DNA from 2 places in the Bacillus sp. SIMBA_154 genome. Region 2 is predicted to be linked to the other one. Evidence: a T-box and tRNA genes for the amino acid it is inferred to sense, from the RefSeq annotation. Region 2 holds a T-box; the other holds one or more tRNA genes.

Region 1 (15,332 bases), on a different contig from region 2:
AGACTCGCATGTATGAGTCTGTTCCTCTTCAAAAAGATGATATATCGAGTGCTTAGATAAGCTAGTGAACGACCCTAAACCTTCATAAAGTAAGTATGACGATTAGCCATTGCTGTCGCACGAAATTGTCGAAGTATTTTATACCCTTCAGTGATATTCATATCGACACTTGAAGAAGTCACCTTCACCTACTTGCTCCTCGTCAATTATGCAGCGTGAATCCTTTCATATAAGAAAAAACACCATCCAGCAAAATGACTGAATGATGTTTTTTCATGTTTCTGTACATCTTTAAATGATTGATGGTGTCAACATCTAGCACACTATAGCATCCTTTAGTAACTTCATTCATGATCTCAAATATTCCCCTGGAAATAACCTATTTGATTAAATACGAACGCATGCCAGCTATAGGTTCATTCACATACCAAAGAATGTGAAAATATTTAACTAGGGAACGTCACACTTTCAATTTTGTTCACATCTATTAAAGTAGGTCCCGTACCTCCTAATCCTGGGTCATTAAAAAATACAATGCCCGCCAATTGATTAAAAGTGACAAAATTTCCTGGGCCATAAAAGAAACCTGAATCACCAACGATGCTAAGATCAGTACCTGGTGGAAGTCCCGCAAAAAGTCCACTAAATTTCGCTGTACTTGTACTAGGTGTAGATGATTGATTACCTAATCCTACATTTTGTGAGATGTTTAAGCCTAGAGCTGATAAATCCTGTGTGATATTTGCCATGAAAAAGCCTCCCTTTCTCTAATTTTATCTTTTATTCAATATAGTGTATTCCAATCTAAAGTTTTTGAATGAGTTTATAGTGGAGTTTTATAGAAGAAAAAAATGTAACACGTCTAGTGGAGGAGTCAACACAATCTCACTTTCAATACCTACACGAATGAGACAATGGGGTATGAAATAAGCTGTGCTGTTTTCACATAGTGGTTTTTCAAAAGATAAAAGCCATTCTTAATCCAAGAATAGCAATTGATCGTTTAAATGATTTTTGACCATCTACTTTTTTAATCCTTCATCATATCTAAATTCTTTTTGCTGCCGTATGGTCCTATATTTCTCATATACACCATTTTCAATTTTGTAATTCAGATTTCCCTCCAACACTTATTGGAAGATTAGCCAATCATTCCTTACATCCATCGGTAACATCCTTTAAAATATCATGCAGTAGGTTATTAAAAATAAATGAATTTATTATGAAAAATACATATTTAAGAATTCCAATCTGATGGTTAGGTAAAAGATTAAGTAATCTCTTTTCTCTTTTATAAGATGTTCGATTTTTTTAAACAAAAAAGAACGGCCATTTGGCCGCTCACTTATTATTGATTTTGCTTGGAAGACTTAGTATTGATAAAGGTGACGTTCAAATAGAAAATTGTTCCGAAAAACATACCATTTAACAAACTGATCACCAGCATCTTACTAATAAGGACAACATAATAGAACGCTGGTGTCCCATATTGAATAGGCTAATCATAAAGGTTAAAACAAATAATATAGTGGAAATCCTTCGGAATAATTTTGATTTTAACATTTTAATGACTCCGAATTCATGCGATATATTCAATATCACCCTTAAAATAAAAAGCCCCATTAAGGGCCTTTTATTTAAGCAGAATAACCGATACTTGCCGTATGACCTCTCCTTGCTTCATCATGACTTGCTGTCACTTCAGACGTAAAATAACTAACAACACTTATTACACTGATCATCATTAATACAACTGATAAAGTTTTAAATTTCATACTGACAGTCCCCCCGCTTCACTTGAGTTTGGAAATAAAGAATCTTCTCATAAAAAAGCATCGCATTGTCTTTATCTCCCATTTCATTATAATATTTTGCAGCATCTTTTGCTAAATCTTCAAGATCAGGATACATTGACTTTATTTCTAACAATTCCATTATTTTTTCCAATTGCTCAAAATTGTTTTCAACGTATAGTGATTTTAAAAACTTGAATATCAATAACAGAACATGATCTTTCAGCTTTTCAGATAGTTCCATGCCATTATTTAAAGCATATGTACCTAAATCCTGTTCTTTCTTTTTGAAGTAGGCTTTTGACAACATAATGAGTGGATCTAAGATTCTATTTAAATGCTCGTATCCCTGCTCTCTAAATGCGCGAATCGAGTCATTAAAATGAGTAATTGCTTATGCTAATTCTTTGTTATGAAAATAACTCAACCCTAAATTATAGAGCTGATCCTTTTAATCGTTTTGTTGAGTTGTCGGCGGCTTTTTCTATTGCGTGTTCAAAATGGGGTATTGCTTTTTCGGGGCAGCCCATATCTATATAGTTTAATCCAATGACAAAAGAACATTGTATTTCTCTTACTGTGTATGTATCTTTTTCTCTATAGCACTCTATCGCCTGGGCGATATGATGCATGGACATATGGGTTTGTTTCATGTGGTAATAGATTTCAGCCATCTTGTAATTGAACTCGGCACGTTCAATATCATCACTAACATGAGATAGCTTTTTTTCTGCTCGTTTATAGAAGGTAAGGGTGTTTAGATATTCATAGTTTTCAAATTCGTACATGCCGTAGAAAAAAATGAAGCAATACTCAAGTAACCCTGTTAATTTCTCTTGATCCCTTTTGATCTTCATTGCGAGTTCCCTAAAGTTCGCCCGCTCTTTCCCATTTTCTAAAGGATTCAAGTAATCAAGCATTAATTTATGTCTGAACTCCATAAGTGAGAAATACAATAATAAATCCTGATTCTCTTCCATATGATCAAGCATTGATTTGATTTCTTCTTTATATGCCTCGGCGTCCGGTACGTTAAATCTTTGAATATGATAATACCATTCATTGATTTTCAAGCCCACGTGAGAAGAAAGCACTTTCTCCATCAGTCCTTACCCCCTCCTCCATTTTCCCTATAATGACATATATTATCATTTTGTGAATCGTCCGACACCGAAAAGAAACAGCAAAAATAAGAAAAAAAGCTCCTGTAAAGAAGCCATGTGAGTGATCGTAATTTTGATAAGGAGGAATAACTGGGCTCGAATCAGCGCCCCCCTGTTCTCTCTGAAATAAGATGATACAATCAGGTTTAGTTCTAACGAAATATGTACATCTAGTATACCCTTCACGTCATACTTGTTTTAATCGTTTCCATTTACGAATTTGAGTACGGAAATTTTTAAAAGGGGCAACGGTATTCACATGAATAAATTTATAAACTGGCCAAACAGCCTTTGCTGTCGCATCATCCGCCCATTTTCGTTGATGAGGTTCAAACACTTCTTCTTCACTCATACGATCCAACATATCACAAATAGTTAAAACATTCTGTTTGAGCTGAGCTCTTAATGCGACTAGTGATTGGCAGGCATACTTCTCATTAAAAAGAGAATATAATGTGCCAAGCTGATTCCATTTATAACCTTCTGCTGGCGTATGGACAACCTTTCCTTCAGTTTCGTGTTGCTCCCATTGAAGCAGCAGGGTTGTCCAACCAACTTGATAGGCCAAATTTTCTGCAGGAGTTCGGCTTACATCCTCTATTCGATCATCTTTCATTTCTTCTGGAATCATATTGAATTCTTCATCGTATTGATTGTACGTCTTCATGATTGCTTGCTTTAAAATATCCTTCGACTCATAGGTTGTCATATTATTCACCTCTAGTTCTTTTTGTGCAAATTTTTCTCGGAACATATCTTGCAAAAGTACAAAAAAATAACTGGAGCTCATGATACTGAATTATTCTATCGCCTTCTGTTTTACAGTCTCTATTATAAGAGAACTCTTAATCGAGCAAAAAAGCAATAGCATTTCTGGTTAAATGAAAGTATCACTCGTGTTTACTCCTAAAACAACAAAAGAGAGGCAATACTTGCCTCCTTTAGTGACTCTATTATTTTGTGAAATATTCCATTATTGCGCAAACTCAATAAAGAAAAGCTATAAAAGCGGCTGTGAAAAATGAAGACATTCCTTACGTTCCATCATAAACAAGCACCCAGTATCTCTCCCCAGGCTCCCCTTCTTAAGCAATAAAACCTCCCCGTTTTGATTGAAATGTGAAGCAGCATGATTTAACTCGACACTTCTTCCTCTTTTCTACCTAATTTCATTGATAACTGAACGCCAATCATCAATGAGACAATGACGAGCATTGCGACAATGGAAGCTTGAAAATGTCCGCTTAGATCGAAAACCAAACCAATGAAAAATGGACCAAACCCGCCCATGATGTATCCTCCCATCTGCGACATAGCGGACCATGTACCAGCTTCCTCCGGTGTACGCGTCTCAATAATGGGCAGCATAAGTGCTAAAGGAAATAATCCCCCTGCCCCAATCCCTAGAAAAATGACGGCTGGCAAAATCGGCATTGGAAGTAGAAGGAAAATAAGGCCGATCAGTTCTGACACACTGCATAAGATCAGAAATAATTTCGGTTTTCCTAAGCGAGTGACGACTCCTGGAACGAGTAGTGCCACCGGAACCTGAATCAGTGTAAATATCGTCAGCAGCATGGCGGCATACTGTGGACTATTTCCAAAACTAAGGGCGATGGGTGAAATCCATGCTGTTAACGAATAGAACATGCTGGACATAAAGCCAAAGAACAAGGTGAATTGAATGGCTTTTTTGTTTCGCAGCGGCAGCCTTAGCGGTAAAACTGCATGATCAGCCTGTTGTTTTTTCCGAGCCAGCCCTAGCCATAAGATCAATGCGATGATCCCTAAAACCGCCCAGCAAGACAAGGCGAGCGGAAGGTTATGCTCACTGCGAAGATATATCGGAATGGTGAAGCCAGAAGCAAGTGCTGCACCAATCGTCATCGAAATAGAATAGACACTCACAATTCCCGGATTTTTCGGGAAATACTTTTTGATAAAACTAGACAACAAAGGTCCTGCAAAGCTAATCCCAACGCCTCCTGCAAATGCAGTGATGAGAAGGATGGCAACCGTTTGACTCGTCCCACGTAGTCCAGTAGCGATCGTGATGAGAAGAATCGAGAAAAAAAGCGTCCTCTCTAAACCAAAACGGCGGCTTAGTTTAGTTGCTACAGGCGCAAAGACCCCCATGCACAAGACCGGTAAAGTGGTTAAAAGACTTGCTGTCAGTGCGCTTACACCCAGCTCTGATTGAATCATACTCATCATAGAAGCCACAGACGTAATGATCGGCCTCAAGTTTAATGCAGCTAAAAATAAAGCGGCTAAATAAAATATTTTTTTCATAAATACTCTTCTTCCTCTCTCATCTTGTTGAGGTTACTTAGAGTATACGTCTGCCACATTCATTGATCAATACAATAATTCGTATTATGATGATAGTAAAATACTATCATTCGTGAAAGGATAAAATATGGACACTCGAAATATTACGTATTTTATGGCAGTATTCGAACATCTACATTTCACAAAAGCCGCTGAGCATTTAGGGATATCACAGCCTACACTAAGTCAGCAGATTCGACTGCTTGAAGCAGAACTTGGGATGCCGCTCTTCGATCGAATCGGCAAAAAAGTGGTCGCAACCGAAGCTGGTTCTCTACTTTATCAATATGGTATGAAAATGCTTCAAGCTGAAAGAGATGCGAAAAATGCCATGAAAGAACTGTTATCCGAGAAGCGAGGAACCGTTCGTCTCGCAGTACTCCCCTCCGATCTTGACTTTCAGCTTGTTCCGCTTTTCGTAGAATTCAAAACACATTATCGCGAAATCAATCTGAAAGCATTTTCAACCATATTCGTTCGTGAAGAGGTGCTTTCGCATAAAGTGGATCTCGGCATCGGGCTGCGAGGGCCTGCGGATAAGCGTCTCGTTCAAATTCCACTTGGAAGTGAGCCCTACGAATTATTTGTTCATTCAGAAAGTGATCTAGCCCAAAAGAGTGAAGTGACATTGGAAGAGCTGACGCAGCATGCTTTGGTCATGTATCCGAAGGGATATCTAGGAAGGGATTTAGTAGATGACGTATGTAAAGAACAGGGAGTTGAACTGGACACCGTCATGGAAGTTGGGTCCGCATCTTCATTATTGCAGCTGGTTGAAGCCGGCATCGGTGCAACCATTCAGCCGCGAGGGTTGCTGCAATACCATTCGACGTGGCCAAATATTGTATCGATTCCTATTGCTGATCCGGCACCTGTTCGTCACTTAGAATTAACTTATTATGCAGATCGATTTGTCAGCAAAGCACAGCAGCAGCTATCTGAATGGCTGACAGACTTTTACAAATCAAAAACAAACTAAAAAATGAGGGTAAAACATGAAGAATGCAAACAGCATATTCACAAGGACAAACCGGGTAGTTATTCGTCAATTTGATCTGCAAGATATTGAAGCATTTTATCAGTACCGAGCAAATCCCTCTATTGCAACATATCAATCTTGGGAAAACTATACGTACGAAGAAGCTGAATCATTTGTTCAACATCAAATGACGCAAAAACCTAATCAACCAGGGACATGGTTTCAATACGCCATTGCCTTATCTGAATCCAATCAGCTGTTAGGAGATTGCGCCATTCATACACTTGACAGTGAGCCCAGAAACGTTGAAATCGGATTTACTCTCGCACCTGAATATCAAGGAATGGGACTATCGTTTCTTCCTCATCATTGCGTTAGAAATGAGTTAGAGCAAGGAACATTAAAACAAATTTCGATAGATCCATCCATCAATTTCAACATCAAAATCGAGTTCATTTATAAAAAAGGAAAATCCAAATTAGTTTTCATTGATCAACTCAAACAGTTTTTTCAAGAATTAGATCAAGCTACTTAAAAAAAGCCCTTTTTAGGGCTTTTTTTCACTGGATGAATGTCTTCTCCCAAAAAGACGGTACGAGGCTCTCCACTATTCTCTAGAAACTCAGCAATTTCTTGCAACTCTTGATAGATACGGTCATTCCTTGGCATAACCGGGTTTAACAGAAGGATGGAGTGAATCGTTGTCGCTGCTTCATACAAGACATGTTGATCTTTTATCTGTTGAATGCATTTTTTCATACGATCAAAAAACCATTCGATCTCTTCCATTTCTTCCATCGGATAATGTGCCATTTTGAAGAGATTCTGCTGACAAAGGTCTTGCCTCTCAAATATGAGTTCAAGCTCTTCTTTACTGACATACAAATCCGAAGATTCCTCCTCAATTTCTACTACTTCGACCATCGCATCTTCAGCTGTATATAATTTCTTAATGAATTCATCAAAAGTATCTGCCAGCTTAAAATCTACTTCCATCTCTAAATCAAAATAGTGAATAGGAGGATGTTCCTTCGTTTCTCTATAATCCATTGCGATCCATGTATCTTCTTCTCCGCTGATGATAATAAGTCCCTCAGGCAGATCCAATTCATCACTTAACTGGGGACTATTCATGATGCCATCATCTTTGGCGATTCCTCTTAGATGGTCAAATTGAACATGATCCTCAGCCCATGAATTCGGCTGTTCAGTTGGAAAAGCATTACGAACTGTAAAGCCGCCATTCCATTCTAAAATGAACTTTTGTATGTATCAGGTAAAGTGACTCCAAGTGTTCCCTCTGCTTCACGAATTTGTTCCTCATCTATGTTTTTTAACGTAAAAGGACTCTCTTCTTCTTTTTCCCAGAATGATTTCAAAGTGGGTGCCTCCTCGTATCTATTGAGATAAGTATAACATTGACCAACGATTCATTTGCTCATTTTATACACTTACTGTCACTTTGAAATTGATATAATAAAAAGAAAGATCACAGGTCCATTTAACAGTGGACTCTCTATCATTATGTTAAAAACGAATCTAAGGAGCGACAAATGATGAAAAAGGTGTTTTTTCTTCTATTAGATGAGTATGCTGATTGGGAAGGTGCTTATTTAGCCTCTTCATTAAATCAAAAGGAAGATTGGTCAGTTTATACTATTTCTTTAGAGCAAATTGTTCGTTCAATAGGTGGTTTTAAAACAACTGTCGATTACATCATAGGATCAGAACCTGACCATTTTGATTTGCTCGTGATGATTGGTGGGAACTCCTGGGGTGATGACAGTAAAAAGCTTTTACATTTCGTTGAAAATACATTTCGTCAAAACATTCCGGTAGCGGCAATATGCGGAGCAGTGGATTATTTGGCAAAAAACGGATTGTTGAATCATCATAGCCATACGGGGAATTCTGCTGATTTATGGAGAGATGACGAACATTATGAACCGACCTGTGAGTTCATAGAGAAACAGGCGGTAAGAGATAAACAATTGGTCACCGCAAATGGAACTGCCCCGATTGAATTTACTAGTTTAACTTTAGAAATGATAGAATTTGATACTCCTGAGAACATTGAAAAAATAATATTTATGAATCGTTATGGTTTTTATGAATATTGTCATAAGTATGGAAATCCTTATGCTTAATAAAGGTAGAAGATATCTGTGAAGGTTTTATTATAGGCCTTGTTGTTTTAACATGTTTCCCAAAAAGAAAACAGACCTTCTTAAGGTCTGTTTTCTTTTCATCTATACGTTTTGAGATGCTGTGTTTCGATCGATTTTTTGTGGAATGAAAGTTGTATTTCTATTTGAATCTTCCATTGTTGTATTTCGATTTGATGCTGGTTTTATCGTACTAGATGCTTCATATACACCTGCACCTAGAAAGATTATAGAGCTTATAATAATCATTTTTTTAATACTCATAAAGACACTCTCCTTTTTGAATATTTTGTTGGGCTTGAAATGCCATCCTGTAATATTCTGTTGCTTTCTCAAACTTTCCTCTTTTTTCATGAATAACTGCAAGATTTTTAGTGAATTCTTCTACGAAAACAAACAACTGCTTTTCTTCAAATGTCTGAAGCATAGCTTGAATCTTATCCTCATCATTACTTTCATATGTAGTTCTTATAGAACGTATTAATAGAATTTCGTGCGGGTTCTCTTTATGAGAGATCAGTTTCAAAGCTTTATCCACTAATTTGGATGCTTCATCAGTTTTTCCTGTCTTATATAGCGCCCAACAAAGGTTAACATATATGACCGATTTTACATCGTCCATACCATCTTCTGATATTTCAAGGGACTCTTGATAATATTGGATAGCCTTTGCATAATCTTGTTTTTTTTCATAATTGTTTCCTATATTTAAAAGTACCTTGGCAATCAACCTTTTATCCGCTATTTTTCCAGCGATGGAACAGGCTTTATTCAGGTGTATTAATGATTTTTCATACTGCTTAAAATCATCATAATTTCCTGCTATTACAAATAAACATTGAACTGTTCTAATCTTGTATAACTCATACTGATCGTAAATTTCAAGTGCCTTAATAATGTGATGCATGGAAACATGGGTTTGTTTCATAATATAGTAGGCTTCAGCCACCTTGAAGTGAAACTCCGCTTGCTCAATATCATCTACAACCAGTGCGAGCTGCCTCTCAGCGATCTTGTAATATTGAATGGCCTGTACATATTCTTTTATACTGAACTCATACATGCCACGAAAAAATGCGTTATAATAATGCAGCATGCCGGATAATTTATGATTTGAATTTTCGATTTTATCCACTAGGTCTGCAATGGATAAAGACCGTTGCTCTGAATGTTTGATATAATCAAGCATAAGCTGATGCCGAAAGCACATCAATTGATAATAAATCAGTAAATCCTGATCCTCTTCCATCCGTTCAATTTCTTTTTCTACCTCAGCTTTCAAATCTCTGCATCAGGTACACTGAATTGCCGAATCATTTTATACCATTCATTTATTTTCACACCTACATGTGAAGAAAGAACTTTCTCCATCCCTTATTCCCCTTTCACTAAACTCCCTTATATTACATTTATTATCACATACAGGAATTTACAAATCACCGAAAAGAAACCGCAAAAAGAACAATTGAGAAACTTAACATGATTGCCTTGTTGCACACCAATAAATCTTTAGCCCATTTACATTATCATCACAAAACAAAAAGGCAGACTCATTTCAGTCTGCCTTCATCTTCTAGATTTCCATGGGAACACCTTTTGTCTTCAGGTAATATGCAATGAATCATTTAACCACTCTTCACAATGTTTTATAAGCCACCTCAAATATTCCACATATTGACCGACGTGATAGCCATCACAAACAGCATGATGTACTTGAATGGCGACTGGTAAGATGATTTTTTCTTCTTTCATCTTAAATTGACCTAACGTAAATATTGGCAGTAAATAAGTTTCATCTGTAGATACATTAAGATGAAACGAAGTGAAATCAATCCACGGTAGACTTGAAATATTGAACATGTTTTTTGGCATATGAGGTTTTGGAAATAGTTTGCTGCTTTCACTAAATGTTTCAATGTCCGCTGCACAGCTTTTATAAAACTGAGCAAAGTTTTCGTCATAAGGCGTCCAAATACTTGAAAATGTCTTCGTTTCTTTATTTAAAATCGTATAACTAGGATGGAGAAGTTCCCAGTAGCCAAGTTCATCGTTCACTTGATCCATTCGAAACTCTCGTATTTTTTGCACAGCTCTTGCTAACAAATAAATTTGCACAGGATATACTTTTAGCTTTTTTTCTTTCAATATTGAATACAATGTCGTGATGTCTAGATCAATCACCAGGCAATATGAGCATTGAGTTAACGTCATATAATGATGAAAGTGCTCTTTTCGCGGGTAATTTTCGTCTATTTGTTTAAACATTTTTTATCTCCTCCTGAATGTGATTTCATGTATTCAGGAGGAGACTTTATCTGTTTTCACCACCACAATCATCCTTTCAAGAGATATGTAATGTTTCTGTCTATCAGTAATGTGAGTTATAACGTTTTCATTCAAAGGCTACCATAAGCTTAGCCTATGATAAAGCCTCCAGCAACTCTTCGTAAGTAATCTTGCCCAACGCGAAATTTTCTAGTGCTATATATGTTTTCTCCGCTGAAGTATTCATTCTATTATGACATTCATTGACTAACTCATTTTCATTTGGTAATGGTTCATGTATATGTTCTTCTTTTCGAAATGCTTCATAGTATCTTATACCAAATATTCTCTGGGACATCGCATTGATGTGAATTCCGTCTGGGTTAGATATAAGACCTTTCGCAGTAACATAATAACAATTTTCATTATGATGTGCATATTTTTGTAGTTCCTCATTAATACGTTGATATTCCACACACCCTGCGCCAAATGCCACCTTTCCCAAGTAATCGCCCAAACCTCCTATTAAAAGCGGAATGTTAGGTACAGATAATTCAGTTCTTAGTTCATGAAATAATCTTAGTATTTTTTCATAGTATTCTTTGTATTTCCCATCTTGGCTGTCACTTTCTCCTTGATGCCATAATATCCCGACCAATTCGCTATTTTCCTTTGCAAATTTAGCTTCATTTATTGCATGACGAAATAATGCTCCGTCTAGCGACCACTCATCAATGGAACTGCCACCTTCGGCACATGGAATAAGACCAATCTTCTCTCCTTCATGATCCTTGCACCAAGCCTCCGCAAAGGAAGCCGCCAGTCCTACGCCAGCTACCGGCCTATCAAAATGAATGGGTTCAGTCATCATTTGCCATCTACCATTTCGCAGCATCATGATTCTTTCATTATAAATCGGAGGCACTTCATGCTTGAAGCCGCGCCCCGCCATATTTGATTGTCCAATTAGTAAAAGTGACTTCATATCTTTCTCCCCTCCACTGAATATTTTATCAAATGTGTATTCTCCTGAACGTTATCAGTTTATCTTTCCTCTGTTATTTCTAGATTAGGGCTTCTTTTAATTTATTCGAAAAGTGCATAAAGCTATTAATCTACAATTTTTAAAACTGAACTTGGAACAACCACCTATACCTCTAACAAAGAGACAGGTAATATTTCTGTTTCTAGTAACTAACTAAAATCTTACGAAATAGCCGCAATTGAAGAACAAGTAAATAAGATTGCAAATAGCATTGTATTAGAAAATCAAATGAATAAAGTTAGTAATTCTCTTGAACAGTTAGCGAATAATAATTTCACAACACAAAAACAAAAGGGAAAATGGGCGTGGTCCAAATATGATCATTACCGTGTTACAGTAGAGGGAAAGGCAGCTGGGAGTAATTGCAGCAGCAATTTTAAACCATATTCCTTATGTTGGCTGGATTGCTGCTGCCGCTGCTCAAGTAATGATCCAATTGAAAATGAAAACAGGTTACTTCTCCGCACGTTGGGGAACACGTGCAGACACTGACATTTGTTACTTATGGAGAAAGAGACATTTAAAAATGTTCTCGGACAGTAAACGTAAAAATAAAAAACTGGACGAAATAAGTTCTCCAGGAAAAGTGTATATGTGTGGAACTGGTTGAATAAAAATAGCCCCATTCTAATGCAGACTAGGGTGTCTTTTATTGCTGTTTTTGTTCTTTTAGTTTTTTGAAAATCACAAATTGATATACTCCAAATAGTACGGTTAGGATGATGATTGCAGTAAATATTTGATCGACTGGAAGCAAGAAATATACGACAATAAAAGATAAAAGCAAAACAAAATAACCTATATTGACGCTTTTTTAAATGTCATCATATTACCTCCTTTTTACAACCATATCACGTTTCACCTAACCTTATAACTAACTTTTTCCCTATTAAAACACAAAAAGTCCCTATCCAATAAAGGACAGTGGATTTAATTATTTCGATGCTTTTTGAAGAGTGCTTTTGTCTTCGGACCATAGATACCATCAGCGCTAAGCCCATGCATGAGCTGGGACCGCATTTTCTGTTTTTGGTCCAAAGTAGCCGTCTATCCCATTGTTTTTGGCTTCCTTTTCAGGATAGAAAAATACAGCAGACAGTGCTTCCTGTCGAGCTTTTACTCTAGCACCCCTTGTCAAAGGCTCGGTCACTTTAAAGATGCCAGATGGTAAGTCGAACACTTTAGTCGTTTTGATCCTAAAAATACTGAGAAACAATCTGGTGGATAAAGTTCGTCCCCAATTCGTCCCCAATCAAAAGAAACAGAACAAATATTCGTTATCAGAAAAACAAAAAACCCTTGCTAGGCAAGGGTTTCAACGATGATTCCGACTGGGCTCGAACCAGCGACCTCTACCCTGTCAAGGTAGCGCTCTCCCAGCTGAGCTACGGAATCGGGTTATGTATCAGTTCTGGGCTTTCTGTACTGACAGTCTCTATTATATAACCATATATACAGGGCGTCAATGGTTTTGTTCAAAAAAGGCCAAAAAGCCGGATTCAGGAGCCGGCTTTTTTCCCACTTCATTTATGACTGGTTCACAAGGACGGGCTTTAGTTGACCGAGCGCTTGTTTGAAGTCGCGTTTGAGGTCTTCTCCATTTTCGACCCCGACACTTAATCGCAGCAATCCATCCGTGATGCCTCTTTTTTTTCTTTCTTCTTTTGGCATAGCAGCATGTGACATTTTGGCCGGGTAGGACAGAATGGATTCGACAGCACCGAGGCTGACGGCGAATACAGGTAATGTGACGCCCTCGACCAATTCTTTTACAGCCGCTTGGTTTTCTAATTCAAATGAGAGGACTGCTCCAGCTCCGCTTGCCTGCTTTCGCTGAATGTCCGCTCCTGGATGGTCATCTAAGCCTGGGTAGTATACTTTTTTCACCGCAGGATGTTCTTTGAGGAACGAAGCTAGTTCTAATGCGGTTTGACTTGCTTTTTCTAATCTGACCTGAAGGGTTTTTAACCCTCTTAGCACGAGCCAGCAATCCTGCACGCCCAGGACCGCACCGAAAGAGTTTTGCAGAGAATATAGTTCCTCTCCCAGCTTTTCGTCTTTGACCACCGCTAAACCAGACAGCACATCACTGTGGCCGCTTAAAAATTTCGTTGCGCTGTGCAGCACAACATCAACGCCAAGGTCTAGCGGCCGCTGGAGAGCAGGCGTTAAAAACGTATTATCTAAGAAGGTCAGACAGTCATGCTCTTTTGCAAGCTGGACGACGCCTTCAATATCCGTAATCCCCAGTGTAGGGTTTGACGGTGTTTCCATATAAATGACCTTCGTATTCGATTGAATGCCTTGTTTGACTTCATTCAAATCCGTCATGTCCACGAAGGTATGCTCAATACCAAATCTCGAAAGGACTTGCGTGATCATACGGAATGTTCCGCCGTACACATCTCTTGTGACAAGGACGTGATCTCCCTTTGATAAAAGAAGAAAAGCGGTTGAAATGGCCGCCATGCCTGACGCAAAGGCAAGACCTCTTGTTCCTCCTTCTAACGCTGCAATGGTATCCTCTAATGCTTGACGTGTAGGAGTTCCTGATCTGGAATAGTCATATTGGCCAAATTCATCAAAGCTGCTTTGATGAAACGTGGACGCATGCTGAATCGGCACACTGACTGCACCTGTTGAACGGTCTGTTTTAAACGCATTATGAACAAGTTTTGTTTCGAGTGTCCAATCGTGTGTGGTCATTTGGCATGTACCTCCTCTTTCACTTGTGATAATGACTGTTTCAGATCAGCTTTCAGGTCATCCACATGCTCAATCCCAACAGAGAAACGGAGCAGTTTGTTACACACACCGTTTGCTATGCGAATCTCTTCTGGAATGTCCATGTGCGTTTGCGTGGCAGGATACGTAATGAAGCTTTCGATTCCACCAAGACTTTCAGCAAAACAAATCGTTTTCAGCTGCTTTAAAAATGGATTGACCCAGTTCTCTTTGGCTACACGAAATGACAGCATTCCTCCCTTGCCTGGGTAAAGAACATCTTGAATTTCAGGCTGCTCCTCTAAAAAATCCGCTAACTCCTTCGCATTTGCCTCATGCTGACGCATTCTAAGGGCCAATGTTTTCATTCCTCTCATTAAAAGCCATGAGTCAAATGGAGATAGGACCGCTCCGATGGCGTTTTGATGCTGGAACATGTCTTCAGATAGCTGCTCTCCTTTTGTGACCACAAGCCCGGCAAGGACGTCGTTGTGTCCGCCTAGATATTTGGTTGCGCTATGAATGACAATGTCCGCTCCAAGCGTAATCGGCTTTTGCAAGACTGGGGTGTAAAAGGTGTTGTCGACAATGACCAAAGCGTCATGCTCTTTTGCAATCTTCGCTATTTTTTGAATATCCGCTTCCTGCATGAGTGGATTTGTCGGCGTTTCAATAAAGACGGCTTTTGTGTTTGGCGTGATTTTAGAGCGTAAACAGTCTTCATCTGAAAAATCATCATAAAGAAAACGCAAGCCGTATTTTTTCCATTCGTTTTCAAACAAACGGTATGTTCCGCCATATAGGTCTGATGAGACAATGAGTTCATCTCCGCTCTCAAATAGAGCCATGATCGTTTGGATCGCTGCC
Region 2 (15,332 bases):
ATACGAAAAGCATCATCAATCAAATGCTGAAAGATCCTATCTTAAAGGCAAAAGAGATTGCCGGGGAGCCGAATGCAGAAGAAAAACTTTTACTCTTTAAAGAAATCTTTGATTTACAGGTTGAAGATGAAGAGCAAAAGGAAGAGCCTGTACAGGTAGAGCAAGGGTCATTTCAGCTGTTCAAACCAAATATGACACAAGGCTTTGCTACAGTTGCCAGTGAGTGATTAAGCGATGATGGAACCCATTGTAGCGAGACTCAACGAAGCGACGATCTTGATCTATGCACTCAGTGTCTTGTTCTATTTCATAGATTTTCTTCAACACAACCGGAAGGCTGGAAAAATGGCTTTCTGGTTGCTTTCTATTGTCTGGCTGCTGCAAACAGTCTACATGTTCTATATTATGATGGAAACAGACCGATTCCCTGTGTTGAATGTAGCAGAGGGGTTATATTTTTATACGTGGGTGCTTGTGACACTTTCACTCGTTCTCACAAAAGTATTGCGCGTTGAGTTTATTGTCTTTTTTACAAATGTAATTGGTTTTTCCATGATGGCGATTCACACCTTTACACCATCTGATCTCCATTCGGCGGAACTGGCGGGGAAGCTGACGAGTGAACTGCTCGTGATTCATATTACGATGGCCATTTTATCATACGGTGCTTTTTCACTTTCATTTGCTTTTTCGCTTCTTTATCTCTTTCAATATCGTTTGCTGAAAAAGAAAAAATGGGGAAAATGGCTTTTGAGAATTGAAGACTTATCCAAGCTTGATCATATGGCGTATGTCTTAAATATTATTGGTGTGCCAATGCTTTTGCTTAGTTTAATTCTCGGCATTATTTGGGCATATATTTCGTATGATACGTTGTACTGGACAGATGCAAAGGTGCTTGGTTCGTTTATTATGCTGTTTTTATACGGCTTTTACTTATATATCAGATTGGTGAGAAATATGCAGGGCAAAATCGTGGCACGTTGGAATGTCGCTTCATTTCTTGTGCTGATGATCAATTATTTTCTGCTTGGTAGCTTATCAACCTTTCATTGGTTTCAATAATGATGAGTCTTAAGGGCATTGTCGGGAGGAAGACGTAATGCGTACAATTAAAGTAGGTTCTAGACGAAGCAAACTTGCGATTACACAAACAAAATGGGTCATTCAAAAGCTGTCTGAGCTAAACCCTTCTTATTCTTTTGAAATTAAAGAAATTGTAACGAAGGGTGATCAAATTTTAGATGTGACCTTATCAAAGGTTGGCGGAAAAGGGCTATTTGTCAAAGAGATTGAACAGGCGATGCTGAACCATGACATTGACATGGCGGTGCACAGCATGAAAGATATGCCGGCTTCTCTTCCGGAAGGTTTAGTCATCGGCTGTATTCCTGAGCGTGAGGATGTGCGGGATGCACTGATTTCAAAGGATCATCTCCGCCTTCATGAACTGCCAAAGGGAGCCATTGTGGGAACGAGCAGCTTACGGCGCAGTGCCCAGCTTCTTCAGGAGAGACCAGATCTTGAGATTAAATGGATTCGAGGAAACATTGACACAAGACTTGAGAAACTGAAAAATGAAGAATATGATGCCATTATTCTAGCTGCTGCCGGCCTGTCCAGAATGGGATGGAGCAAAGAGGTCGTGTCGGAGTTTTTATCTCCTGATACTTGCCTGCCTGCCGTTGGACAAGGCGCGCTCTCGATCGAATGCCGCGGAGATGATGAAGAGCTATTGCAGCTCCTTGCTCAATTTACGAATGAATATACGAAGAAAACGGTCCTCGCTGAAAGAGCCTTCCTCAAACAAATGGATGGAAGCTGTCAGGTGCCGATCGCTGGCTATGCAACGATGAATGAGCATGATGAAATTGAACTGACGGGTCTTGTGGCATCTGCTGACGGGCACACGATTATTCAAGAAACCGTAACAGGCACTGACCCTGAGGCAATTGGTACAGCGTGCGCGAAGCAGATGGCTGATAAGGGAGCAAAGGATTTGATCGACAAGGTGAAAAAGGATCTGTCTTCCCAATGACGATAGCCAAATCGCTTTACGGACAGACGGTGCTTGTCACTCGAAATGAACGTCAAGCGGGTGTGTTTCAGCAGAAAATTGAAGCACTGAACGGTCATGCAGTTTTAACCTCTCTTATCAGGTTTGAGCCTACGCTCACACAAGAAAAAGCGAAGGCATTTTTAAAAGACTTAGAAGCAAGCCATTGGCTTGTTTTCACGAGTGTAAATGGTGCGTCTTTTTTTCTCAGTTATATAGAGGAGCATCATTTACATAAGAGCTTATCCCACTTGAAAGTAGCTGCTGTAGGTGAGAAAACATCTGCCTATCTTGAGCAGCATGGCTTCAAGGTTGATGTGGTCCCAGAACGGTTTATAGCGGAAGAACTGGCAGATGCCTTACTTGACCATGTGCTCCCGGGAGAGCGTGTATTTGTAGCAAAAGGCCACCTGTCACGAGATGTGGTGAAGCAAACCCTCGTTCCGCTTGGCTTAGAAGTAAAGGAATGGATTTTATATGAAACAGTCAAGGATGAGGAGGGAATTGCCGCCCTCAAATCGGCAATGATGGAGCAATCATTTGATTTTATAACATTTACGAGCTCATCCACTGTTCATTCATTTATGCATGCCATGGAGGCAGATGTAGTGAAGTTAGCTGCATCTGACACTTGTTTTGTGACGATAGGTCCTCTTACAAAAGAGGCACTGCTTCAATACGGGATTTCATCAGAAACCCCAGATATTTATACGATAGACGGGATGCTTGATTTGATGTGCCATCTATCTGAAAGGAAGTTGAACCAATGATGAAATTTAATAGACACCGCAGATTGCGTACAAGCGCAGGAATGAGAGAATTAGTCAGAGAAACTTTTTTAAGACCATCTGATTTCATTTATCCGATCTTTTTTGTTGAGGGAGAAAATGTCCGGAAAGAAGTGCCTTCAATGCCGGGGGTATATCACATTTCGGTGGATCTTGTGAAAGAAGAAGTGCAAGAGCTTGTGGATCTTGGCATTCAATCCATCATTGTATTTGGTGTACCAGATCATAAAGATCATGTGGGTAGTGAGGCGTATCACGATCATGGCATTGTTCAAAGAGCAACGCTTGAGATCAAAAAGCATTTCCCTGAGCTTGTTGTCATTGCAGATACTTGCTTATGCCAATATACAGATCATGGACATTGTGGAATCGTTGAAGATGGCGAAATTTTAAATGATGAATCTCTTCAGCTTTTAGCAAAAACAGCTGTTAGCCAAGCGCGTGCAGGTGCAGATATCATCGCTCCTTCAAACATGATGGATGGCTTTGTTATCGCAATCCGTGAGGCACTTGATGAAGCTGGCTTTATTCATGTGCCTGTGATGTCATATGCCGTGAAATACGCAAGTGCTTTTTACGGTCCGTTTCGTGATGCAGCGCATAGTACACCGCAGTTTGGAGATCGTAAAACGTATCAAATGGACCCTGCAAACCGTTTAGAGGCACTGAGAGAAGCGCAATCTGACGTCGAAGAGGGGGCTGACTTCCTGATTGTCAAACCATCTCTTTCTTATTTAGATATTATGCGTGATGTGAAAAATGAATGTACACTCCCTGTTGTCGCTTACAATGTGAGCGGAGAGTATGCAATGGTTAAAGCCGCAGCTCAAAATGGCTGGATTTCTGAAAAAGAGCTTGTACTTGAAATGCTGACAAGCATGAAACGTGCAGGAGCAGAGTTAATCATTACGTATCATGCAAAAGATGCTGCAAAATGGCTCTCAGAATAAAGAACGGATAGACAGGAGGACGTTGAAATGGGACGTAGCTATGAAAAATCTAAGCAAGCATTTGAAGAAGCGCAGCATTTAATGCCTGGTGGTGTCAACAGCCCCGTACGTGCATTTAAATCCGTCAACACAGACCCGATTTTTATGGAGCGAGGTAAAGGCGCAAAGATATACGATATTGATGGAAATGAATACATTGATTATGTCTTATCATGGGGACCGCTCATTTTAGGACATACGAATGACCGTGTGGTTGAAAGCATTCAGCGAGTAGCTGAACAAGGTACAAGCTTCGGTGCTTCTACTTTAGTTGAAAATGAGTTAGCTAAGCTTGTATCAGAACGAGTTCCTTCCATTGAGGTTATTCGGATGGTCAGCTCTGGAACAGAAGCGACAATGAGTGCACTTCGTCTAGCACGCGGCTTTACAGGCAGAAATAAAATTGTGAAATTTGAAGGCTGCTATCATGGCCACGGTGATTCTTTGCTCATTAAAGCTGGTTCGGGTGTGGCAACGCTTGGACTTCCAGATAGCCCTGGTGTCCCTGAAGGTACGGCAAGCAATACGATCACCGTTCCATACAATGATTTAGAAAGCATCAAAGTCGCTTTTCAAGAATTTGGAGACGACATTGCAGGTGTCATTGTAGAACCAGTTGCAGGAAATATGGGCGTTGTCCCTCCGCAAGAAGGTTTCTTGCAAGGATTGAGAGACATCACGGAGCAATATGGCTCTTTACTCATTTTTGATGAGGTCATGACAGGCTTCCGTGTGGATTATCACTGCGCGCAAGGCTATTTTGGCATTACGCCTGACCTGACATGCCTTGGCAAAGTAATCGGAGGCGGTCTCCCGGTCGGCGCTTATGGCGGAAGAGCGGACATTATGAGACAAATTGCGCCAAGCGGTCCGATTTATCAAGCAGGAACGTTATCTGGTAACCCGCTTGCGATGACAGCAGGCCTTGAAACATTAAAACAGCTGACACCTGAGTCTTATGAAGAGTTTAGACGCAAAGGAGATCGTTTGGAAGAAGGAATTTCGAAAGCGGCGAAAGCACATGGGATTCCATTAACATTTAACCGTGCAGGTTCCATGATCGGATTCTTCTTTACGAACGAACAAGTCGTAAATTATGATACAGCGAAAACAGCTGATCTCGCTTTATTCGCTGAATTCTACAAGGAAATGGCTGACCACGGCATCTTCCTTCCACCTTCTCAATTCGAAGGGCTGTTCCTATCAACTGCTCATACTGATCAAGACATCGAATATACGATTGAGACAGTGGAAAAGGTTTTTCAAAAACTACGTCGATAAACAAGAGCCGATATGGAGACATATCGGCTTTTTGCTTTGCATAAAACCAATCATATTTTCACCGTCTCCCACATACACCTGTATTGACATCTAATTTTATTTTGAAGGATTAGATGAAAGGAGGACACCGACTTGTCTCAAAACAATCGATTACAGTTTTCGGTAGAAGAATCCATTTATTTAAAAAACGGACAGGAAGTCAGTGAGCTGCTGTCAATTTCTCTCGATCCTGACATTCTCGTTCAAGAAGTGAATGATTATGTTTCCATTAGAGGTTCACTCGAGCTAACAGGAGAATACAACATAAATCAAGAGGAGCAATTGGGTGAATCCAGTTCCTATGCATCATACAGGCAAGCTGATGAGGTGAAGGTAAGAGAGGACGGAACAGCCGAGCTTCTGCATCAATTTCCAGTTGATATCACCATCCCTAAGAACAAAATCAGTCATTTAAATGATGTGTTTGTGTTTATTGATGCGTTTGATTACCAGCTGACAGAAAGCCGTTTGCTCACCATTCAGGCTGATCTAGCGATTGAAGGTCTGTTAGATGAAGAAACGCCTCGAGTGCCTGTAGAGGAGCCTTATGAATTTGTCTATCGTACTGAAGAGGAATATGGTGATGTGACCTATGAATATCAGGCGCAGCCGGAACATGAGGAACAAGAAGAGCTGCAAAGCGATGAACGTCAGGACTATGAGGAACAGGCTGCATTACAAATTGAAGACGTACGTACCGAACAAGAAGATCAGGAAGAAGAGGAAGAAATTGAAATAGAGCAGTTGAGTATGGAAGAAGAGGAAGAGTCGGAAGAATTGGAAGAACGGGAAGAACCGGAGGACCAAGCAGAAGCAGTGACACTTGGTTATCGCTCCTTCCCCGAAGCTCAGGTGCTAGAGCCGCCATTTTTTGAACCGCCTAAGCTATTAGAAGAAGAGGAGCGAGATGAGACGTTCTTTGAGGTGGAAGTGAGAAAAGACCCTGAAGCAGCTGAAGAGCAAGAAGAAACGATTCCAGCTTATCCGGCATTTGAACCACCTGCTTATAATATGGAACCGGTGCAGGAGGAGCGGGATGACACTTACCAAATAGAGCGATTATATGAACGGGAAGAACCAAAGGTGTATGAGTCTGCCCAAGAAGCGGAGGAGCCTGGAAATGAAGTGAGAGAAACGTCTGGCAGTGAGAATTCTCTTTATTTAACGAAGCTGTTCGCTAAGCAGGAGGAGGAAGATTTTTCTCGCATGAAAATTTGTATAGTTCAGCAAGAAGATACGGTCGATCGTATTTGTGAGCGATATCAGTTGAATGTGCAGCAGCTCCTTCGAACGAACTCATTATCGGTCGATGCGGAGCTTGAAGAAGGGCAGGTTCTTTATATTCCTGAATATCAAAAAAGCAATGCATAGCAAGCGATGACCGACCGAGAAAATGTGGTGAGTGAACGTGGATGAAATTCAATCTGTCCTATACGAATACGGGCTTGAGGCTGAATACATTGAACCTGTCAGTCCTGCTGTCGTAAAGGTGTATACAAAGCAGGGTGTATTTGCACTAAAGCGAGTAAAAGCCAATCGACAAATGCAGTTTACAGAGCAAATGCTTGAATTAGAATCAAAAGGTTATCGCTCCTTTGTGCCGATTTATCGGACGAAGAGCGGTTCCTTTTTCTCAAGTCATCGGGAAAGCCAGTACGCATATTATCTCATGCCATGGCTGACGAATGAAAAGAGAGAAGAGCAGGACGATAAACATGAATATTTATTTCAAGAGATTGCAAGACTTCATAAACGAACTGAAGTGATGATGGACATCACAGAGCAAGAAATTGAAGCTCACTACACACAAATCAAGGCCAAATGGGAAACAGAGAAAGACATGTATGAACGATTCATAGAGCGGGCAGAGCAAACTTGGTATATGTCGCCATTTGAGCTGGCCGCTGCTATGTATTTTTCAGAAGCTATGTCTGCCAGTGAATTTGCGCTTGAACGATTAGAGGATTGGCACGAGGAAATGAAAGATCAAGAGACAACACGTGTTGTGTTAAATCATGGACAATTATCGATCCATCACTTTTTGTATAATGATGTAGGCACAGGGCATTTCACCAACTTTGAGCGGTCCAAAAAGGCCGCCCCCATTTATGACCTTCTGACCTTTTACTTTCGGACATTCAAAACCTATCCTACGTCTTGTCCTGAATGCACTTCCTTGTTTTATACGTATCAAAAAGGAAATCCTCTTAGGGAGGAAGAGCTTCATTTGTTCTTAAGCTACCTTGCTTATCCGCAAGGTCTGTTTGATACGGTGAAAGCCTATGAAGCAGGCGGGCAGGATGAGATGGAAAGCTGTCAGCAGCTATTAAGAGCGTATTGGCAAATGAAAAATTCAGAGCCGACCGTCATGAAGATTCACGAGATTGAGCAGGCTAGACGCCTTGAAGAAGAACAAAACGCCTCGTCATCAGCAGAATGACGAGGCGTTTTTGTGTTGGCTTTATCATTTCTCTGTAAAGGAATGATCGATACATAAACGTGAGTTTTTAAAACCAATCAAGGTGAAAGGCACAAGCGAGAAAAATAAGAATACCTAGGATGAGGACGTCAAATGTTGTGGGGAAAATGATCGTACGAAACCCTTGAAATATGGCGATCGGGAGAACGACTTGGGAGGCAACTGCCCGAATTTGTCTAAGCCAGGGGGGAAGTGTGTAAGGATTGAACTTCTTCAAAATCAAACGCCCTCCTTCTTCATTTTGTTATTATCATATGGGCAATAAAGCGAAGGGTGCCTGCCCAATTTGTATAAAGCAGAAGAAAAGCGGAAAAGATGATTGACGAAAACAAAAGGCATTTAGTAATATTAATAAAAGATGAGTATGTGCTGATGAACGTGATATATCGTAAGCATGGACCAGGAAGAGTACGAGCAAGACCCTAAAGAGAGGGAAACCAATAGCTGAAAGGTTTCCTAGGATGCGCTTGTTTGGAAGGTCGCCTGTGAGCTTAATTTCTTGAATGAACAAGTAGAGAAATTCGGGAGAACCCCGTTATCCTTTAGAGTGTACGGGACACATGTATGTGCTCCGTGAAAAAAGGTGGTACCGCGAAAAAGCTTTTTCGTCCTTTTATAAGGATGGAAAGGCTTTTTTTATGTTTCATCAGCCGAAAAAATGTGGAGGTAACACAAATGGGAACAAATAATCAAGAAATGCCAACAAAGTACGATCCAAATGCGATTGAAAAAGACCGCTATACGTACTGGCTTGAAGGGAAATTCTTCGAAGCGCAAAATGATAAAACGAAAGATCCATATACAGTCGTCATTCCTCCACCAAACGTGACAGGAAAATTGCATCTTGGGCATGCGTGGGATTCAACACTTCAAGACATCGTGACGCGCATGAAACGGATGCAGGGCTTTGACGTTCTATGGCTTCCAGGGATGGACCATGCCGGTATTGCCACTCAAGCAAAGGTAGAGGCAAAGCTTCGCGAAGAAGGCGTGAGCCGTTATGACCTCGGACGCGAAAAGTTTGTGGAAGAAACGTGGAAGTGGAAAGAAGAATATGCTGATTTTATTCGCAGCCAGTGGGCGAAAATGGGTCTTGGCCTAGATTACTCGCGTGAACGTTTTACATTAGATGAAGGTCTGAATAAAGCTGTACGCCAAGTGTTTGTCCAATTATATGAAAAAGGGCTTATCTATCGCGGAGAGTACATCATTAACTGGGATCCAGCAACAAAGACTGCACTTTCTGATATTGAAGTGATTTATAAGGATGTTCAAGGGGCGTTTTATCACTTGAGATATCCGCTGGCAGATGGAACAGGTTCAATTGAAATTGCGACAACAAGACCTGAAACAATGCTTGGAGATACGGCAGTAGCTGTGCATCCTGAAGACGAACGCTATCAGCATTTGATTGGAAAAACAGTCATTTTACCAATTACAGGACGTGAGATCCCAATCGTCGGTGATGACTATGTCGATATGGAGTTTGGTTCAGGTGCTGTGAAAATTACACCTGCTCATGACCCGAATGATTTTGAGCTTGGAAACCGCCATGAGCTAGAGCGAATTCTTGTTATGAATGAAGATGGCACAATGAATGCAAATGCGCTGCAATACAAAGGAATGGACCGCTTCGAATGCCGTAAACAGCTGGTGAAAGATTTACAAGAAGAAGGTATTTTATTCAAAATTGACGATCATATGCATTCAGTTGGTCATAGTGAGCGAAGCGGAGCTGTAGTTGAACCATATTTATCTACACAATGGTTTGTGAAAATGCAGCCGCTGGCGGATGAAGCCATCAACCTGCAAAAAGGTGATGACCAAGTCCAATTTGTTCCGGATCGATTTGAAAAGACGTATTTACACTGGATGGAAAATATCCGTGACTGGTGTATTTCTCGTCAGCTATGGTGGGGACACCGCATTCCGGCTTGGTACCATAAAGAAACGAAAGAAGTATACGTTGGACTGGAAGCGCCAGAAGATATTGAGAACTGGGAACAAGATAACGATGTCCTAGATACATGGTTTAGTTCAGCGCTTTGGCCATTCTCTACAATGGGCTGGCCGGATGCAGACAGTGAAGACTTTAAGCGCTACTATCCAACAAACCTGCTTGTAACTGGCTATGACATTATTTTCTTCTGGGTATCTCGTATGATCTTCCAGGGTCTTGAATTCACAGGAGAAAAACCGTTCAAAGATGTCCTTATTCATGGGCTCATCCGCGATGAACAAGGGCGTAAAATGAGTAAGTCGCTTGGCAACGGAATTGATCCAATGGAGGTCATCGACAAATACGGTGCGGATTCATTAAGATATTTCTTAGCCACTGGAAGCTCACCAGGTCAGGATCTTCGCTTCAGTTTTGAAAAGGTTGAATCCACTTGGAACTTTGCGAACAAAATTTGGAATGCATCCCGTTTTGCTTTAATGAATATGGATGGTTTAACGTATGATGAACTTGATTTGACAGGTGAAAAATCAGTTGCTGACCAATGGATTTTAACCCGCTTAAATGAAACGATTGAAAGTGTCACACAGCTTGCTGACAAGTATGAATTCGGCGAAGTTGGCAGACATTTATATAACTTCATTTGGGATGATTTCTGTGATTGGTATATTGAGATGGCGAAGCTTCCGCTTTATGGAGAAGATGAAGCTGCGAAGAAAACGACTCGTTCGATCCTTGCGTATGTCTTAGATCAAACGATGAGACTTCTTCATCCGTTTATGCCGTTCTTAACAGAAGAAATCTGGCAGCATCTTCCGCATGAAGGTGAGTCCGTTACCGTTGCGAAATGGCCTGAAGTGAAGCCGGAGCTTTCCAACGAACAAGCTTCTGCTGACATGAAGCTGCTCGTTGAACTCATTCGCTCTGTTCGTAACATTCGCAGTGAAGTAAACACGCCAATGAGCAAGCAAGTTGAGCTTTACATCAAAGCATCCACATCTGATGTTCAGGAGCGTTTAGAGAAGAATCGTTCATATATTGAGCGCTTCACGAATCCAAGTGTTCTTGAAATTGGCACAGATGTCCCAGCTAGTGATAAAGCGATGACGGCTGTCATTTCTGGAGCAGAACTCATTCTACCGCTTGAAGGCTTAATCAATTTAGATGAAGAAATTGCTCGTCTGCAAAAAGAGCTTGATAAGCTGACAAAAGAAGTAGAACGAGTACAGAAAAAGCTTGGCAACGAAGGCTTTATGAAAAAAGCGCCTGAAAGTGTCGTAGAAGAAGAGCGTGCGAAAGAACGTGATTATGTCGCAAAACGCGAAGCTGTTCAAAAGCGGATTGAAGAGCTGAAAGCATAATGTTGAAAAGACGGCTCCTAACGGAATGGAGTCGTCTTTTTTGAAAATTTCGTATGAAAAGAGAGATGACATTGTTTACAACCTATCATGAAGCCATTGAGTGGATTCATAGCAGACTGGCCTTTGGTGTAAAACCGGGTCTTGAAAGAATGAAGTGGCTAATGAACAGACTAGACCATCCAGAACAAAAAATAAAAGCGGTGCATGTTGCTGGTACAAATGGAAAAGGATCAACGATTGCGTTTACTCGTTCCGTTTTACAGGAAGCCGGCTATTCAGTTGGAACTTTCACCTCTCCGTTTATTTTAACGTTCAATGAACGAATCAGCGTAAATGGAGCGCCTATTCAGGATGAAGAATGGCTGAGTTTGGTGAATGAGATAAAGCCTTATGTTGATGAATTAGATGGAACAGAGCTTGGCGCAGCAACAGAATTTGAAATCATTACAGCATGTGCATTCGCTTATTTTGCCCATGTGCGCCAAGTAGACTTTGTCCTATTGGAAACAGGGCTTGGCGGAAGGCTTGATTCAACAAATGTTGCAGTGCCGATCTTAACGGCCATTACGTCAATTGGCCATGACCATATGGCGATTTTAGGCGATACACTTGAACAGATTGCAGCTGAAAAAGCAGGCATTATAAAAGATGGTATTCCAATGATCACGGCTGTTCATCAACGAGAGGCACTAGCTGTCATTCAAAACACTGCAATAGAAAAGAATGCCGTATGCATCTCGTTACATGATACATGTACCTTTGATCAGCAGCAGCCGACAGAAACAGGTGAACGTTTCACGTTACGCACTCCAAAAAGGCAGTATCCAGAGCTTGAAACAGGGTTAATTGGAACGCACCAAAGGCAAAATGCATCTCTTGCCGTTCTATTGATTGAATGGCTGGTTCAAGAAGGCCATATCAGCGTGACAGAAGAGCATTTGTATGAAGGGATTCGGCAAGCAGTATGGGCTGGGAGATTTGAAAAGGTCAAAGATCATCCTCCTGTCTATCTCGACGGTGCTCATAATGAAGAGGGGATGGACCGTTTAATCGAAACCGTACAAGCTCATTTTTCCAGTAAACAGGTGCATGTATGTTTTAGCGCTTTAAAAGATAAGCCGTACAAACAAATGATTGAAAAGCTTGAAGCCATTAGTTCATCTATTCATTTTGTTTCGTTTGATTTTCCAAGAGCTGAATCAGCGGAAAAGCTTTATGCTTGCAGTCATTTAGAAACAAAATCGTATGACGATGACCCTCGTGCTGTGCTTGAATGGATTCAGAAAAAAAGCGCTGATCCCTTGGCGGTTATACTTGTCACTGGCTCCCTTTATTTTATTTCAGATATGCGAAATCGTATTTTAGGATCATGAAAAGATGCAAAAGGCTCCCAGCCATTTGTGTCTTTTTTCTTTTGATATGTAGATGAGGGATAAAATCATATTTTCACTAGGTGCTCAACGTAAATGTCTATGGTACAATCCGGTCTATCTTATCCCCGGAAGGAGCCACTGAATATGATTGACATTTTTGTGTTTCTTGCAGGCATCACCATGGGATCGTTTTTTCATCTAGTTGGTGAAAGGCTGCCAATGAAGCGGTCCATACTCTTTCCGCGTTCTCACTGCGGCGTTTGTAAACAACCACTATCTCTGTATGACATGATTCCGCTCGTTTCGTATATTGTATTGAGAGGGTCGTGTAAACATTGCAGCACCCGATTGTTTTTGTTATATCCAATGATTGAGCTGCTGTCAGGCAGCCTTTTTTTGCTCATTTATAGGAACGCTGGTTTTTCGTTTGAAGGCCTTTTTCTTGTGATTCTTTGTAGTTTATTCGTGATTGCTGTCGTGAGCGATCTTCTTTATATGAGGGTGCCAAACGAGCTGTTTCTCTTCTTTTTTCCTCTATTCGTCATATACCGCACGCTAGAACCATTTCTTATTTGGTGGGAAGGAGCGGCTTCTCTGCTTTTTTGTTTTCTCTTATTTTATAGTTTAGATCGTTTTAAGCCAAACAGCATGGGAGGGGCTGATATGAAGCTGTTCGGTGTGCTTGCGTTTTGCTTTGGTTTAAAGGCATTCCTCATCATTCTTTTCCTCTCATCTATCGGCGGAATGGTCTATGCGAAGGTCTTTTCCTTTCGATTAGACGAGCCATTTCCCTTTGTTCCTGCGATCGCTTTTTCTTTTTGGGTTTATCTTTTTGGGTCTCATGTCTTAAGCCCATTCAGCGGATTATTTGGGTGAAAAAATTGGCGAACACTTTTTTTACCTGCCGACAAAAGTCTTGTTCTTTTTTTTATCTGCTATGTTAAAGTGTGAAACAGAAAGAAGGACGGGTTAAATTCGCACTGATTCATTGGACAAAAAGGTCTTTCTTACAAACAATGTCAGAAAGCGGGGAATGACAATGAAAAAAAGGCAGGCAAAAAAACAAGGGTTAAAGGTCAATATTAATGGCAAGGAAGAAATGCTTCATGAAGAAGATCATCAGCCAAAAAAACAGCAAGAGGATCATGTGACGTTTTCGAATTGGGAGGAAAAGAGGCAATCAGAACAGGAGACAGCTGCTTCACAGGAAGATCCATCTAAACCAAAAGAAGAAGATTTCCAGTGGGACGATGCAGCTGATCATATTTACCACTCTGATCCAAAGGTCGTCACGCCTTATCAAAAGAAAAAAGGCTCATTTGATCAGAAGTTCAGTAAAAACCGCGGCCCCTTCAAGAGAGTGATGACAACGATTGTATTTGCAGTGGTTCTTGGGACAGGCCTCGGCGTGTTTGCACTAAGCTTAAGCAAAGACGGTACAGCAAATCCGTCAGGTGGTGACCATGTCAGTGTCACAGCATCCGGAAACCAATCTGCAATGAAAGCCGGAGGGGATGCGCCGCCAGCGGCGGGAGATACAGATGAATCAAAAGAGAACAAAGGTGAAAAAAGTGTCTCTGGCAGTTTTTCAACCTTTGTCGTACAGGCTGGAAAGTTTTCCTCTGAAAAAGGAGCAGATGACTTGGTTACCAGTTTAAAAGATGCAGGATATGCGGGGAAAAAAGTCTCAATGGATGATGGATATTATGTGATTGCTGGGCTTGCAACAGAACAAGGCATGACAAGTGCTGTTGGGAAGAAACTAATCGATCAGCACTTTGAAGCATGGGGCGGTAAGGAGCTCTCATTTCAAGTGCCAGATGAGCTGACTGGTTTAATAGAGAAGGCTTCTGTCTTATCTTCAAAGGTGATTGTAGGGGATGAAGTAGAGAAAAAGGAAGTCACGCAGCTGATCTCTGAGCTGGAAAGTGCCAAAACAACTGACGCATCAGCTAAAAGCAGTTTGCTGAAAGCGGTGCAACTGTTAAATGACCCAACGGCTGAAAATGGGTGGAAATCTCAGCAAGTGCTGCTTGATCAATTAAACACGTAAAATCATTTTTTAAGAGAGCAAACTAGTCAAAAAATGACTAGTTTTTTTCTTTTGTATCCAACATAATGATGAAGGAACATGAAAAATGAATTTTCGTCAATTGTCGGTAAGATGTACATTTGATAGGATGAATGGGTATCTTACTTCTTAAGCTAAACCCTGAAAGGATGAACGAACATGAACCAATTAATTCTCGCATCACAATCACCTAGAAGAAAAGAATTGCTTGATCTAGCAGGGTTTTCTTATGACATTCAAGCAAGTCACTTAAAAGAAGAAATAAATCGAAACCTTTCGCCTGCTGAGAACGTCCAATGGTTGGCAGAACAAAAAGCAAATGATATTCAAAAAATACATCCCAAAGCTGTGATCATTGGTGCAGATACGATTGTTGCAATTGACGGCAAATGTCTTGGGAAACCAAAAGACAAGGAAGAAGCGGCCTCAATGCTTCAATTATTGTCAGGAAAGACACATCAAGTCTTGACTGGTGTCTCGGTTCAGTCAGAGAATAGAAAAGAAACATTTTATGAACAGACAGAAGTGACATTTTGGATGCTTACGCAAAATGAAATCAACCGCTATATCGAAACGGGTGAACCGCTTGATAAAGCGGGAAGCTATGGCATTCAAGGGAAAGGCGCACTGTTTGTTCAAAAAATAGACGGTGATTATTTTTCCGTTGTAGGTCTCCCTATTGCCAAAACAGTTAGAGTGCTTGAAACATTTGGAATTACCCCTTTTTGATGACGGGAAGGAATTCAAAAGGAGTGTTCATCATTAACCATTTCCCTATGTTGCTTAAGCATTTCCCTCATGATGAAAAACCGAGAGAACGATTTATCAAATATGGTCCAAGCAGTTTATCAAATCATGAACTTGTCGCAATCCTTTTTAGGACAGGCACAAAAAAGGAATCTGTTCTTCAAATTTCCGCAAGACTTCTGCAAACATTT

Evidence for each region. The T-box of region 2 lies ahead of R0K30_RS11260 (valine--tRNA ligase). A T-box ahead of a tRNA ligase gene usually reads a tRNA of that ligase, here a tRNA-Val.
Region 1: it has a tRNA-Val gene. The T-box ahead of R0K30_RS11260 (valine--tRNA ligase) is inferred to sense a tRNA for this amino acid. The anticodon was not compared.

The regions. Positions count from the first base shown of each region.
Region 1 is NZ_JAWJBV010000002.1:486,482-501,813, forward strand. It holds gene R0K30_RS05940 (hypothetical protein) at 447-749, opposite strand; gene R0K30_RS05945 (aspartate phosphatase) at 1,638-1,775, opposite strand; partial or broken gene R0K30_RS05950 (response regulator aspartate phosphatase) at 1,765-2,896, opposite strand; gene R0K30_RS05955 (ClbS/DfsB family four-helix bundle protein) at 3,144-3,665, opposite strand; gene R0K30_RS05960 (MFS transporter) at 4,091-5,248, opposite strand; gene R0K30_RS05965 (LysR family transcriptional regulator) at 5,376-6,266, shown strand; gene R0K30_RS05970 (GNAT family N-acetyltransferase) at 6,283-6,801, shown strand; partial or broken gene R0K30_RS05975 (SMI1/KNR4 family protein) at 6,798-7,645, opposite strand; gene R0K30_RS05980 (type 1 glutamine amidotransferase family protein) at 7,823-8,413, shown strand; gene R0K30_RS05985 (RapH phosphatase inhibitor) at 8,516-8,695, opposite strand; partial or broken gene R0K30_RS05990 (response regulator aspartate phosphatase) at 8,685-9,802, opposite strand; gene catA (type A chloramphenicol O-acetyltransferase) at 10,034-10,696, opposite strand; gene R0K30_RS06000 (sialate O-acetylesterase) at 10,851-11,681, opposite strand; partial or broken gene R0K30_RS06005 (peptidoglycan-binding domain-containing protein) at 12,672-12,918, opposite strand; tRNA gene R0K30_RS06010 (tRNA-Val) at 13,064-13,136, opposite strand; gene metC (cystathionine beta-lyase) at 13,269-14,447, opposite strand; gene R0K30_RS06020 (methionine biosynthesis PLP-dependent protein) at 14,444-15,332, opposite strand, start outside.
Region 2 is NZ_JAWJBV010000006.1:160,248-175,579, forward strand. It holds gene hemA (glutamyl-tRNA reductase) at 1-227, shown strand, start outside; gene R0K30_RS11220 (cytochrome c biogenesis protein) at 235-1,065, shown strand; gene hemC (hydroxymethylbilane synthase) at 1,103-2,038, shown strand; gene R0K30_RS11230 (uroporphyrinogen-III synthase) at 2,035-2,826, shown strand; gene hemB (porphobilinogen synthase) at 2,823-3,794, shown strand; gene hemL (glutamate-1-semialdehyde 2,1-aminomutase) at 3,822-5,114, shown strand; gene R0K30_RS11245 (LysM peptidoglycan-binding domain-containing protein) at 5,247-6,524, shown strand; gene ysxE (spore coat protein YsxE) at 6,562-7,593, shown strand; gene R0K30_RS11255 (hypothetical protein) at 7,661-7,849, opposite strand; T-box leader at 8,019-8,248, shown strand; gene R0K30_RS11260 (valine--tRNA ligase) at 8,308-10,950, shown strand; gene R0K30_RS11265 (bifunctional folylpolyglutamate synthase/dihydrofolate synthase) at 11,016-12,323, shown strand; gene R0K30_RS11270 (prepilin peptidase) at 12,468-13,199, shown strand; gene R0K30_RS11275 (SPOR domain-containing protein) at 13,363-14,376, shown strand; gene R0K30_RS11280 (Maf family protein) at 14,554-15,123, shown strand; gene radC (RadC family protein) at 15,171-15,332, shown strand, end outside.